DNA from 2 places in the Paramicrobacterium agarici genome. Region 2 is predicted to be linked to the other one. Evidence: predicted binding sites of a transcription regulator. Region 2 holds the regulator's gene; the other holds the start of a gene.
What was found. The regulator HspR, encoded in region 2, represses chaperone genes until heat shock. The targets are predictions, from matches to a motif close to AAGTTGAGTCNNNNNGACTCAACTT.
Positions count from the first base shown of each region.

Region 1 (4,942 bases), 570 kb from region 2:
GCGTCGTCGTATCGATCGCGCTGCTGTCGCGTATGGCGACGATCGGCGCGCGAGTGATGCCAGCCGCGGCCGTGCCGCGCATGACGAACGTCGCCGAGCGTGAGATCTTCGATGCCGATCTGACGGACGAGCAGGAGGCCGTCGAGCGCACCTGGACGCCCACGTCACTGCCCAAGCCCCTGCACTTGTCGCAGGGTTCTGTTGCCGCGGCGACGCTCGCGGCAGAGGCGTCGCGCAAGCGTCTCCGTGAGGCGGCGCTCGCCGAGGCAATGGCGCAGAAGGCCGCAGAGGCGCAGCCGCAGGCGCTCTCGATCGAGCAACGGCGCGCCGCGAAAGACGAGCAGCGTGCCGCGCGGGAGCAACCGGCGCAGGCATCGCCCTATGCATCGATGGGCGTGGTCGATGAGGGCGAGATTCGAGCAGCCGATCTGCTGCGTCGGCGTATGGCCGCCGGATAGCCTGCTCACTCCTCGTGTCCGGAGAACGTGTCAGGACGTGATAATCTCGTATGCGTCTACGGGCCTATGGCGCAGTTGGTAGCGCGTCTCGTTCGCAATGAGAAGGTCGGGGGTTCGAATCCCCCTAGGTCCACCGTTTAAATGTCGCTGACCAGGCGTTGTGTATCACGCGACGTCGACGCGAACCTCATGCCAGCCTTCGGCGCCATCGGGAACGACCGGGACATCGTCTCCGCTTTGAACTGTGCCTTCGGCGTCGGTGGCACGAGCTTCGATGGTGTGCGCTCCTGGGGGAGCATCCCACTCATAGACCCACTGCACCCACGTGTCCGCTGAGATCGGCTCAGCGAGCCGACCCGGCATCCATTCGCCTCCATCGACGCGAACCTCCACCGCGCGAATTCCCGTGTGCTGCGCCCACGCGATGCCGGCAACGGCAATCGTGCCGACGTCGAGCGTCTTGCGTCCGGTCGGTACATCGATGCGCGAGCTGACCTTGACCGGACCCTTCTCAGCCCAGCCTCTGTTGGTCCAGTACGCGCTGGAACGCGCGAACGTTGTGACCTCGAGCTCGACGACCCACTTCGTTGCCGAAACATAGCCGTACAGGCCGGGCACGACCATGCGGACGGGTGAACCATGCTGGGGTGGAAGCGGTACGCCGTTCATGCCGACGGCAAGCAGGCAATCGCGATCCTCTTGCTCGAGAACCTTGAGCGGTGTGCCAGCCGTGAAGCCGTCGATGCTCCGCGACAGCACCATATCGGCGCCCGCGCGCGGCTGCGCCCGTCTGAGGAGCTCTCGAATCGGATAACCGAGCCATGTCGCGTTGCCCGTCAGGTCTCCGCCGACCTCGTTCGAGACGCACATGAGCGTGATATTCCGTTCTGTGAGCGGCAGTTCGAGCAACTCGCTGAAGGTGAGCGTCAGCGGGTTGTCGACCATTCCCGTGACGCGCAGGCTCCAGTCGTCAGGCGCGATGGACGGAATCTGAAGTGCGGTGTCGATGCGATAGAAATAGCGATTCGGGGTGATCAGCGGTGTGATGCCCGTGACGTCGAGAGCGGCGCCTTCGGGAATCGGGGGAGCAGGGGCCGCGGGACGCGGCAGCTTGATCGCCTTTCGAGCGGCATCGACCGCGAGGGATCCGGCATTGATGGCCCGGGACCCCGCGCCGATGACGGCGGCGCCCACGGCCGTGCTCGCGAGCACGACGAAGAAGCTGCGCCGCGACGCGACACCGGGCTGTCTCTGCCCGGTGCTGGATGGACGAGCGTCTGCCTGCCAGTGCGTGAGCAGTCTGCCGATTCGCAATAGCGTAAACACCGCTCCGAGCGTCCCGACGACGGCAGGGATCGCCCACCAGGGATCGGATTGCTCGCGCGTGGTCGCCGCAACGGTGGCGACGGCGCCGAGCACGCCGAAGATCACGACGCCCCACGGAGTACTGCGCACCTGGAGGATCCCTGCCGCCACCGCGGCCGCCACGAGAACGGCGGCGAGGAGCGTGAGAAGGAAGATCTTGTCGTTCGTGCCGAAGACGGCGATCGAGACGTCCTTTGCCCATGCGGGTGCGACATCGATGACGACAGAGCCGATTGCGATGATGGGACTGCTGGCGGGAGCGATGACGAGCGCAAGAGCTTCGGCAATGGCCGTCCCCACCGCCGCACTCACGATCCCCGAGAGTGCGGCCCACGTCAGAAGTGGTCTCGGCTTCATGGAGTCACCTTAGGCCGCATTCTCGTGAGTTCTCCGATTATCCGATGTCTGGACGCACCCCACGTGCGCGCGTCACGCTGCTGTCGGATGCTGTGCCCTGACAGCATCCGCGTGGCGCGAGAATGGGGCCATGCCGTTTACTCGTGAGCAGCTCGAGTCCTTTCGCAATGCGCCCGTTCCCGATCTGGTTGATGATGGCGTTCTCCTGCTCTTCGTCGGGATCAACCCGGGACTCTGGACGGCGGCGACGAGCACGCCGTTTGCGCATCCGGGAAACAGATTCTTTCCCGCGCTCCGTGAAGCGGGCATCTTCGATGCGGGAACCACGTTCTCAGACGGTCTTTCGGACTCAGAACGCCGCCGGTTCACGAACGCAGGACTTGGCGTGACAAATCTCGTGAATCGCGCCACGGTGCGTGCAGACGAGCTCTCCCTGCAGGAGCTGCGCGATGGGGCAGAGGCCCTTGAGCAGCGCGTTGCGCGACTCCAACCGCGCGTCGTCGCCATGGTCGGGCTTACAGCGTACCGGCAGGGGTTCAGGAGGCCGAAGGCGCGAGCGGGGCGTCAGGAGCAACGGCTCGCCGGCGCAGAACTCTGGGCGGTTCCCAACCCGAGCGGATTGAATGCTCACGAGACCATCGAAAGTCTCGCGCGCGCATACGCTGCGCCCGCGCGATCAGCGGGTGTCATCAGCTAGGAATGCCGTGCGAGGGCGCCCTTGATGTCTCGCAAAAAAAGTGGCGCAGTCGGGAATGATTCGAGAGCCCCAGCGTTACATTGAGTCGAAGGCACTCAAGTTTACTGTGGAGGTCAACACCTTGCCTGCATACTTCGGCCCCGTCGGCTCAGATCCACGCTCATTCGACGAGTTCCTCGCTCGTTACCTGCAGGGGCAGCGGGCCGCTCAATCAAGCCGCTCCATTGACATCACCCGCGTGCTCACGCGACGCACTCACGGCGTGCTCAATGACGCCGCCCGCTTCGCGGTGGAGCACGGCCATCACGAAGTCGACGCATTGCACATCCTGCGCGTCATGGCACTAGAATCGCCCGCCGCCGATGCCATGCGCGGCACGGGCGCGGATCCCGACGCGATCGCGACGAGCGCGGAGCAGGGACTGCCTGCAGCCCGCGAGCGCGATGCAGAAGAGCAGTCGCCCTCGCTGACGTCGTCTGCGCGACGTCTGCTCATCGACGCGTATCAAGTTGCTCGCGGATTCGGTTCGACCTATGTTGATCCCGAACACCTGTTTCTGGCGTTCGTTCTCGGAGACGACTCTCCGGCAGCGCGAATTCTGCAGAAGGCCGGCGTGACCCCTGCAGCGCTGCAGGCCGCAGCGAACGGGGAGGCTCCGACTCAGACCTCGACGGGGCAGGCCACGGGTGAAGCATCCGACAGTCCCATGCTCGAGCAGTTCGGTCGCGACCTGACGGCTGAAGCGCGTGAGGGCAAGCTTGATCCCGTCATCGGGCGCGCAGATGAGATCGAGCAGGCTGTTGAGATTCTGTCGCGGCGCACCAAGAACAACCCCGTGCTCATCGGCGACGCCGGCGTCGGAAAGACGGCTGTCGTCGAGGGTCTGGCACAGAAGATCGCGGCCAAGAGCGTGCCAATTCAGCTTCGCGAGAAGAGCGTCATCGAGTTGGATGTCGCGGCGATGCTGAGCGGCACTCGCTACCGCGGCGACTTCGAAGAGCGTCTCACCACCGTGATGAACGAGATCAGTGCTCGCAAGGACGAACTCATCGTCTTCATCGATGAGCTGCACACCGTCGTCGGAGCGGGTGGAGGCGGCGAAGGCGGAATGGATGCCGGAAACATCCTGAAGCCCCGACTCGCTCGAGGTGAATTGCACCTCATCGGCGCCACGACGCTCACGGAATACCGCACAATCGAGAAGGATGCTGCGTTCTCACGCCGTTTCCAGCCGATCACGGTCGGTGAGCCGAGCATCGACGACTCCGTGACGATTCTTGACGGTCTCAAGGGCGCATACGAGCAGTTCCACGCCGTCACCTACACGGATGAGGCGCTGCGCTCTGCCGTCGAACTTTCTGCACGGTACATGACCGACCGCTTCCTGCCGGATAAGGCCATCGACCTGATCGACCAGGCGGGCGCTCGAAAGCGTCTCGCCGACGGAGAAGCTCTCGACCTCGACACCCTGCGCACGGAGCTTGCCACACGCGAGGCCGAGAAGGGGGATGCTGTCGAGCGCGAGGACTACGAGGAGGCGTCGCGCATTCGCGATCAGATCACCGAGATCGTCGCCACGATCGACGCCGCGACCGGGACGGCGCAGCCAGTCGTCGGAGAGGCTGACATCGCGGAGGTGATCTCGCGAGCGACAGGAATTCCGGTCAGTCAGGTCAGCGACGACGACCGCGTGAAGCTCGCACGGCTGGAAGAAGAACTGCACGAGCGCGTCATCGGACAGCACGACGCTGTCGAGATGGTGTCACGCGCCGTGCGTCGCAGCAGAACCGGCATGGGCGACGAACGACGTCCGGTCGGAAGCTTCCTCTTCCTCGGACCGACGGGCGTCGGAAAGACCGAGCTGGCCAAGGCTCTTGCCTCGTCACTCTTCGGCACCGACGACGCTATGGTGCGGTTCGATATGAGTGAGTTCGGCGAGCGGCACACGGTGTCGCGCCTTGTCGGAGCGCCTCCCGGATACGTCGGCTACGACGAAGCGGGTCAGCTTACGGAGCGGGTGCGTCGGCGCCCGTACTCCGTGGTGCTGCTCGATGAGATCGAGAAG
Region 1 is NZ_PDJE01000001.1:1,768,570-1,773,511, forward strand. Features, by position in the region: gene ATJ78_RS08705 (hypothetical protein) at 1-458, shown strand, start outside; tRNA gene ATJ78_RS08710 (tRNA-Ala) at 519-591, shown strand; gene ATJ78_RS08715 (molybdopterin-dependent oxidoreductase) at 624-2,180, opposite strand; gene ATJ78_RS08720 (mismatch-specific DNA-glycosylase) at 2,311-2,877, shown strand; gene ATJ78_RS08725 (ATP-dependent Clp protease ATP-binding subunit) at 2,999-4,942, shown strand, end outside.
Region 1: ATJ78_RS08725 (ATP-dependent Clp protease ATP-binding subunit) is a predicted target of HspR. The motif match lies at 2,955-2,979, and genes of this name have one in related genera.

Region 2 (4,942 bases):
CCCTGACGAGGTCGTCGCTGTCGGCGCTGCGCTGCAGGCCGGTGTTCTGAAGGGCGAGCGCAAGGACGTTCTGCTCATCGACGTCACCCCGCTGAGCCTCGGAATCGAGACCAAGGGCGGCATGATGACCAAGCTCATCGAGCGCAACACCGCAATTCCGACCAAGCGCAGCGAGACGTTCACGACCGCAGACGACAACCAGCCGTCTGTCGCCATTCAGGTGTTCCAGGGTGAGCGCGAGTTCACGCGTGACAACAAGAACCTGGGAACGTTCGAACTGACGGGAATCGCCCCGGCTCCGCGAGGCGTGCCGCAGATCGAGGTCACCTTCGACATCGACGCGAACGGCATCGTGCACGTGTCCGCAAAGGACAAGGGCACGGGCAAGGAGCAGTCGATGACCATCACGGGCGGCTCGTCGCTCTCGAAGGAAGACATCGACCGCATGGTGCGCGAGGCCGAAGAGAACGCGGCTGAAGACAAGAAGCGCCGCGAGCAGGCTGAGACCCGCAACAACGCCGAGCAGCTCGCCTTCTCGATCGAGAAGCTCATCAAGGAGAACGACGACAAGCTCCCCGAAGACGTCAAGTCCGAGGTGCAGGCTGACGTCGACTCGCTGAAGTCGGCTCTCGCCGGTGAAGACGAGGATGCTGTCAAGACAGCCTTCGATAAGCTCAACGAGAGCCAGGTCAAGCTGGGAGAGGCAATCTACTCGCAGGCTCAGGCCGAGGGTGAGCAGGCGCAGGCGGCGGGCGAGCAGCCCACTGCTGAAGAGAACTCCGACGACGATGTCGTCGACGCCGAGGTTGTCGACGATGAGGACGAGAAGAAGTAGGAATGACTGACAAGAACCAGAACCCGGACGAAGAGCCGAAGGTCAACGACAAACGTCGCATCGACCCGGAGACCGGTGAGGTTCGTCAGCCTGACGCGACCGCGGGGTCGGAGGCAGACGCCTCCGGCCCTTCGGCACAGGAGGGCGCTGCCGATGAGGCAGCGGCCGACGACGAGCTCACGGTCGACGACATCCTTGCCGCCGCGGACGACGCTGCGCCGGAGGGCGAAGCGCCCGCATCGAACGTGCGTGAGGCCGAGCTGCTGAGCGACCTCAAGCGCGTCAACGCCGAATACGCGAACTACCGCCGCCGTACAGAAGAGAACCGCGAAGTCGAGAAGCAGCGCACGACAGGCGCCGTCTTGGACGCCCTGCTTCCCGTGCTTGACGATCTCGATCGCGCCGAGAAGCACGGCGACCTCGAGGGTGACACCGCGTTCGCCCAGATCTCGTCGAAGCTCCGCCAGTCGGTGGAGCGGCTCGGTCTGGTGAAGTTCGGCACCGAAGGCGAAGCCTTCGACCACAACAAGCACGAGGCGATCTTCCAACAGCCCAGCCAGGACGTCGAGACGGAGACAATCGTCGACGTCGTTCAGACCGGATACTTCGTGGGAGACACACTGTTGCGAGCGGCCAAGGTGGTCGTCGCTGTTCCTGCCGAGTAGGTGCCATGGCCAGTCAAGATTGGTTCGACAAGGACTTCTACAAAGTCCTCGGCGTCGACAAGAATGTGAGCCAGGCTGACCTCAAGAAGACCTACCGCAAGCTGGCTCGCAAGTACCACCCGGACTCGCACCCGGGAGATACTGCGGCAGAGTCAAAGTTCAAGGAGATCTCTGAGGCGTACTCGGTGCTCTCTGACGAGGCTCAGCGCAAGGAGTACGACCAGGTTCGCGCCATGGGATCCGGCGCCCGATTCACGGCACCGGGCTCCGGCGGCGGCAACGGCGGCTTCGAGGACGTCTTCGGCGGAATGTTCGGCGGCGGAGGCGGCGGCTACCAGCAGGCTGACTTCGACGATATCCTCGGAGGCATGTTCGGAGGCGGTCGCTTCGGGCAGTCGAGCGGAGGATTCCGCGGCTTCGGAGGCCCGACGCCCGGACGTGATGTGACAGCATCCACGACCCTCGACTTCACGACTGCGACCAAGGGCGACACGATCACCCTGCAGACCTCTGACGGGCGGCCGATCAAGGTGAAGATTCCGGCAGGCGTCTCGGACGGCCAGAAGATCAAGCTGCGCGGAAAGGGCCAGCCGTCGCCCGATGGCGGACCTGCGGGCGACATCGTGCTGACTGTGCACGTTCGCAAGCACCCCGTGTTCGAACGAGAAGGGCTGAATCTGCGCGTGCGCGTGCCTGTGACCTTCGTCGAAGCCGCACTCGGCGCGACGATCGAGGTGCCGACGCTCGATGGTGCACCCGTCAAGCTCAAGGTGGCTGCCGGAACTCCGAGCGGCCGCGTGCTGCGTGTCAAGGGCCGCGGCGTCGAGACGTCGAAGGGAACCGGCGACCTGCTCGCCGAGATTCAGGTGGCGGTGCCCGCGCACCTGTCAGCTGAGGCCGAGTCCGCGCTCAAGGCGTATCACGACCTCGAGCCGAACGAGAACCCGCGCGCAGAGATCCTCGCGAGAACACGAGGCTGATCATGGATGAGAACTCACCGGTCTTCGCCATCGCGGTGGCTGCCGAGCTCGCGGGCATGCACCCGCAGACGCTGCGGCAGTACGACCGCATCGGGCTCGTGCAGCCCAAACGCACGGCCGGTCGTTCTCGTCGATACTCCATGCGCGACGTCGAGCAGCTGCGCGAGGTGCAGCGGCTCAGCGGCGAGGGAGTCAGTCTCGAAGGAATCGCCCGCATTCTGAGTCTTGAAAACGAGGTGAGTCACCTCAGAGAACGCGTGCGCGAGCTCGAGAATGCTCTTGCCGACCAGGTGCTCAAGGCTCAGGGACGCCGCGTCTTCGCCGCGGGGGAGCATGGCGACGTCATTCCCCTGCGCAGCGGAACGCGAACTCAGAGGCGCACCGAGATCGTCGTCTGGCGTCCTCGCCGCGACGACGAGCAGTAAACACGCAATGCCGGTCACCGAGTTTCGGTGGCCGGCATTTGCCATGTGTGGGCACGGGGACTTCTCTCCACAGACAACACAGTGCCGTTCTGCAACAGTGATGAGACGAGCAGAACAGGAGCGACGCCGTGATGAACAATGGGCCGGCCCCTCAGCATCCTCACCCGGGGTACGGACAGCCGATGCGCTTTGCCGCTCCCGGCTACCCTGGCGGGCAGCATCCGATTCCGTATCGCCCGGTCAGCCGCTCTCGCCCAGCGCTCACCCGATCTCAGAAGACAGCCGCGCTTTGGGCGGGCGCGATCGGCTTTCCGATCATGTCTCTGGGATTAGCTATCGTGATCACGCTGCTGGGCTGGTCAGCGGTTATCGGCCTGCTCACCGCCGTCGCATCCCAGCTCGACGACACGAGCGCAGACGCCGCCCGGATGCTGACCGAGATGGACATGATCTGGAGCGATTACTGGTGGATATTCGCCCTCGTTCTGCTTGCCGGACTTGTCGTGTGGGCCATCGGTTACGGCGCGAGCATCGGCATCGCGAAGATCGGAAACGTCAACAAGGCCGCTGGCGCAACCTGGGCGGGGTTCGGCATCGCCAGCTGCGCGGGATTCGTTCTGATGTGGCTTGGGAACATCGTGTACCTTATGGGCGCGGCCGTCGTCGCGATGCTGAGTAGTGACGGGTTCGGCGGCGCCTCCCTGATCTTCAACATTGTTTTCGTTGTACTCGGCATAGTCGTCTGGGCTGGTGCTGGCGCACTGAGCTGGTGGTGGATGGCGCATTGCCTCAGGGCACGTCACCCCGCCCAGCGCTATGCGAGCGAGCCGTACTACGTCTGATTACGCCGTATGCGATTGGGGGTGAGGATGCTGCCGCCCCTCTTCGTCGTCCACAAGCTGGCCCTCGTGCGCTGTTATTCACATATCGCCAGCACGGCGTGAGCCGGAGGCATGCAGCTTGAGAAAGTGGTCCTTCCTCGTCGAACCGGAAGGACCTCGTGTGACGAACTCTCCAGAACCGCCCCCGGTGCCTCTGCCGCAACCTCCTCAACCGGTGCCGCGACGGTATGGCGCTCCGGTACAGCCCCCGAAACCACCACCGCTGACGCGTCGCCAGCGCACGAGCGCTCTCATTGCTGGCGGAGTGTCGTTCGTGCTCATCGGCGGCAGCACGACGCTGCTGATTCTCTACGCCATGTCGGCAGCAGCGGTACTGGCCTTCGCGGGCACATGGCAGCTCGTTCTCGGCGCCGGCGAAGACTTCGGTGAGACTGTGGCGGCGCTCGTCATGCAAGGTGCCCTCTACGGCGGCATCTTTCTCGTCGCGTGCGGGATGGGCTACGGCGCGAGTTTGCTCATCTTGCGTGCAGGGAGGGTGTACAAACCGAACATCACGACGCTCCTCGGATCAGGAATCGCCTTAACAGCGTGGTCGACGTTCGCCGGCGTTTTCGTCATGGTGTACCTCGCCGCAGCTCCGCCATCGCAGCCGTGGAACCGCACGACGAACGCCGCCGACCAGTTTCTCGTCGTGTTCATCGTCGCGCTGGCGCTCATCAGCGGCATCGTCGTCGGCGCGCTCGGCTGGTGGCTTGCTGCTCACCTGCTTCGTTCGCGCCGCGCTCCCCGCACGGTGCCGTGGGCGGCGCGAGGGCACGACACGCGGCCGTACCCTTGAACCGTGGAGTTCTCGTTTGATGCCCTGCGTCGGTGGCCCGACATCGAGGCCCCCAACCTCTACGCTTTCGACGCAACAGACAGGCTGGTGCTCGACACCGCGGCACAAGAGATAGCGGATGCTGGCGAGGGCGGCGTCGTCGCGATCGGCGACCGCTACGGAGCGCTCTCGCTCGGCGCCGCGACGCTGCACAGTGCATCTGGCATACGCGTGCATCAGGACGCCCTCTCGCAAGAGCGCGCGATTGTCGCAAACGCCGACCGGTTCGACCTGAGTGACCGCATCGCGCTCCACGCGCTTGACGCAGATCTCGTGCGCGACGCGCGCGTTGTGTTGCTGCAGCTGCCGCGCTCGCTC
Region 2 is NZ_PDJE01000001.1:1,197,059-1,202,000, forward strand. Features, by position in the region: gene dnaK (molecular chaperone DnaK) at 1-835, shown strand, start outside; gene ATJ78_RS05920 (nucleotide exchange factor GrpE) at 838-1,500, shown strand; gene ATJ78_RS05925 (DnaJ C-terminal domain-containing protein) at 1,506-2,480, shown strand; gene ATJ78_RS05930 (heat shock protein transcriptional repressor HspR) at 2,483-2,905, shown strand; gene ATJ78_RS05935 (hypothetical protein) at 3,034-3,747, shown strand; gene ATJ78_RS05940 (hypothetical protein) at 3,908-4,585, shown strand; gene ATJ78_RS05945 (class I SAM-dependent methyltransferase) at 4,589-4,942, shown strand, end outside.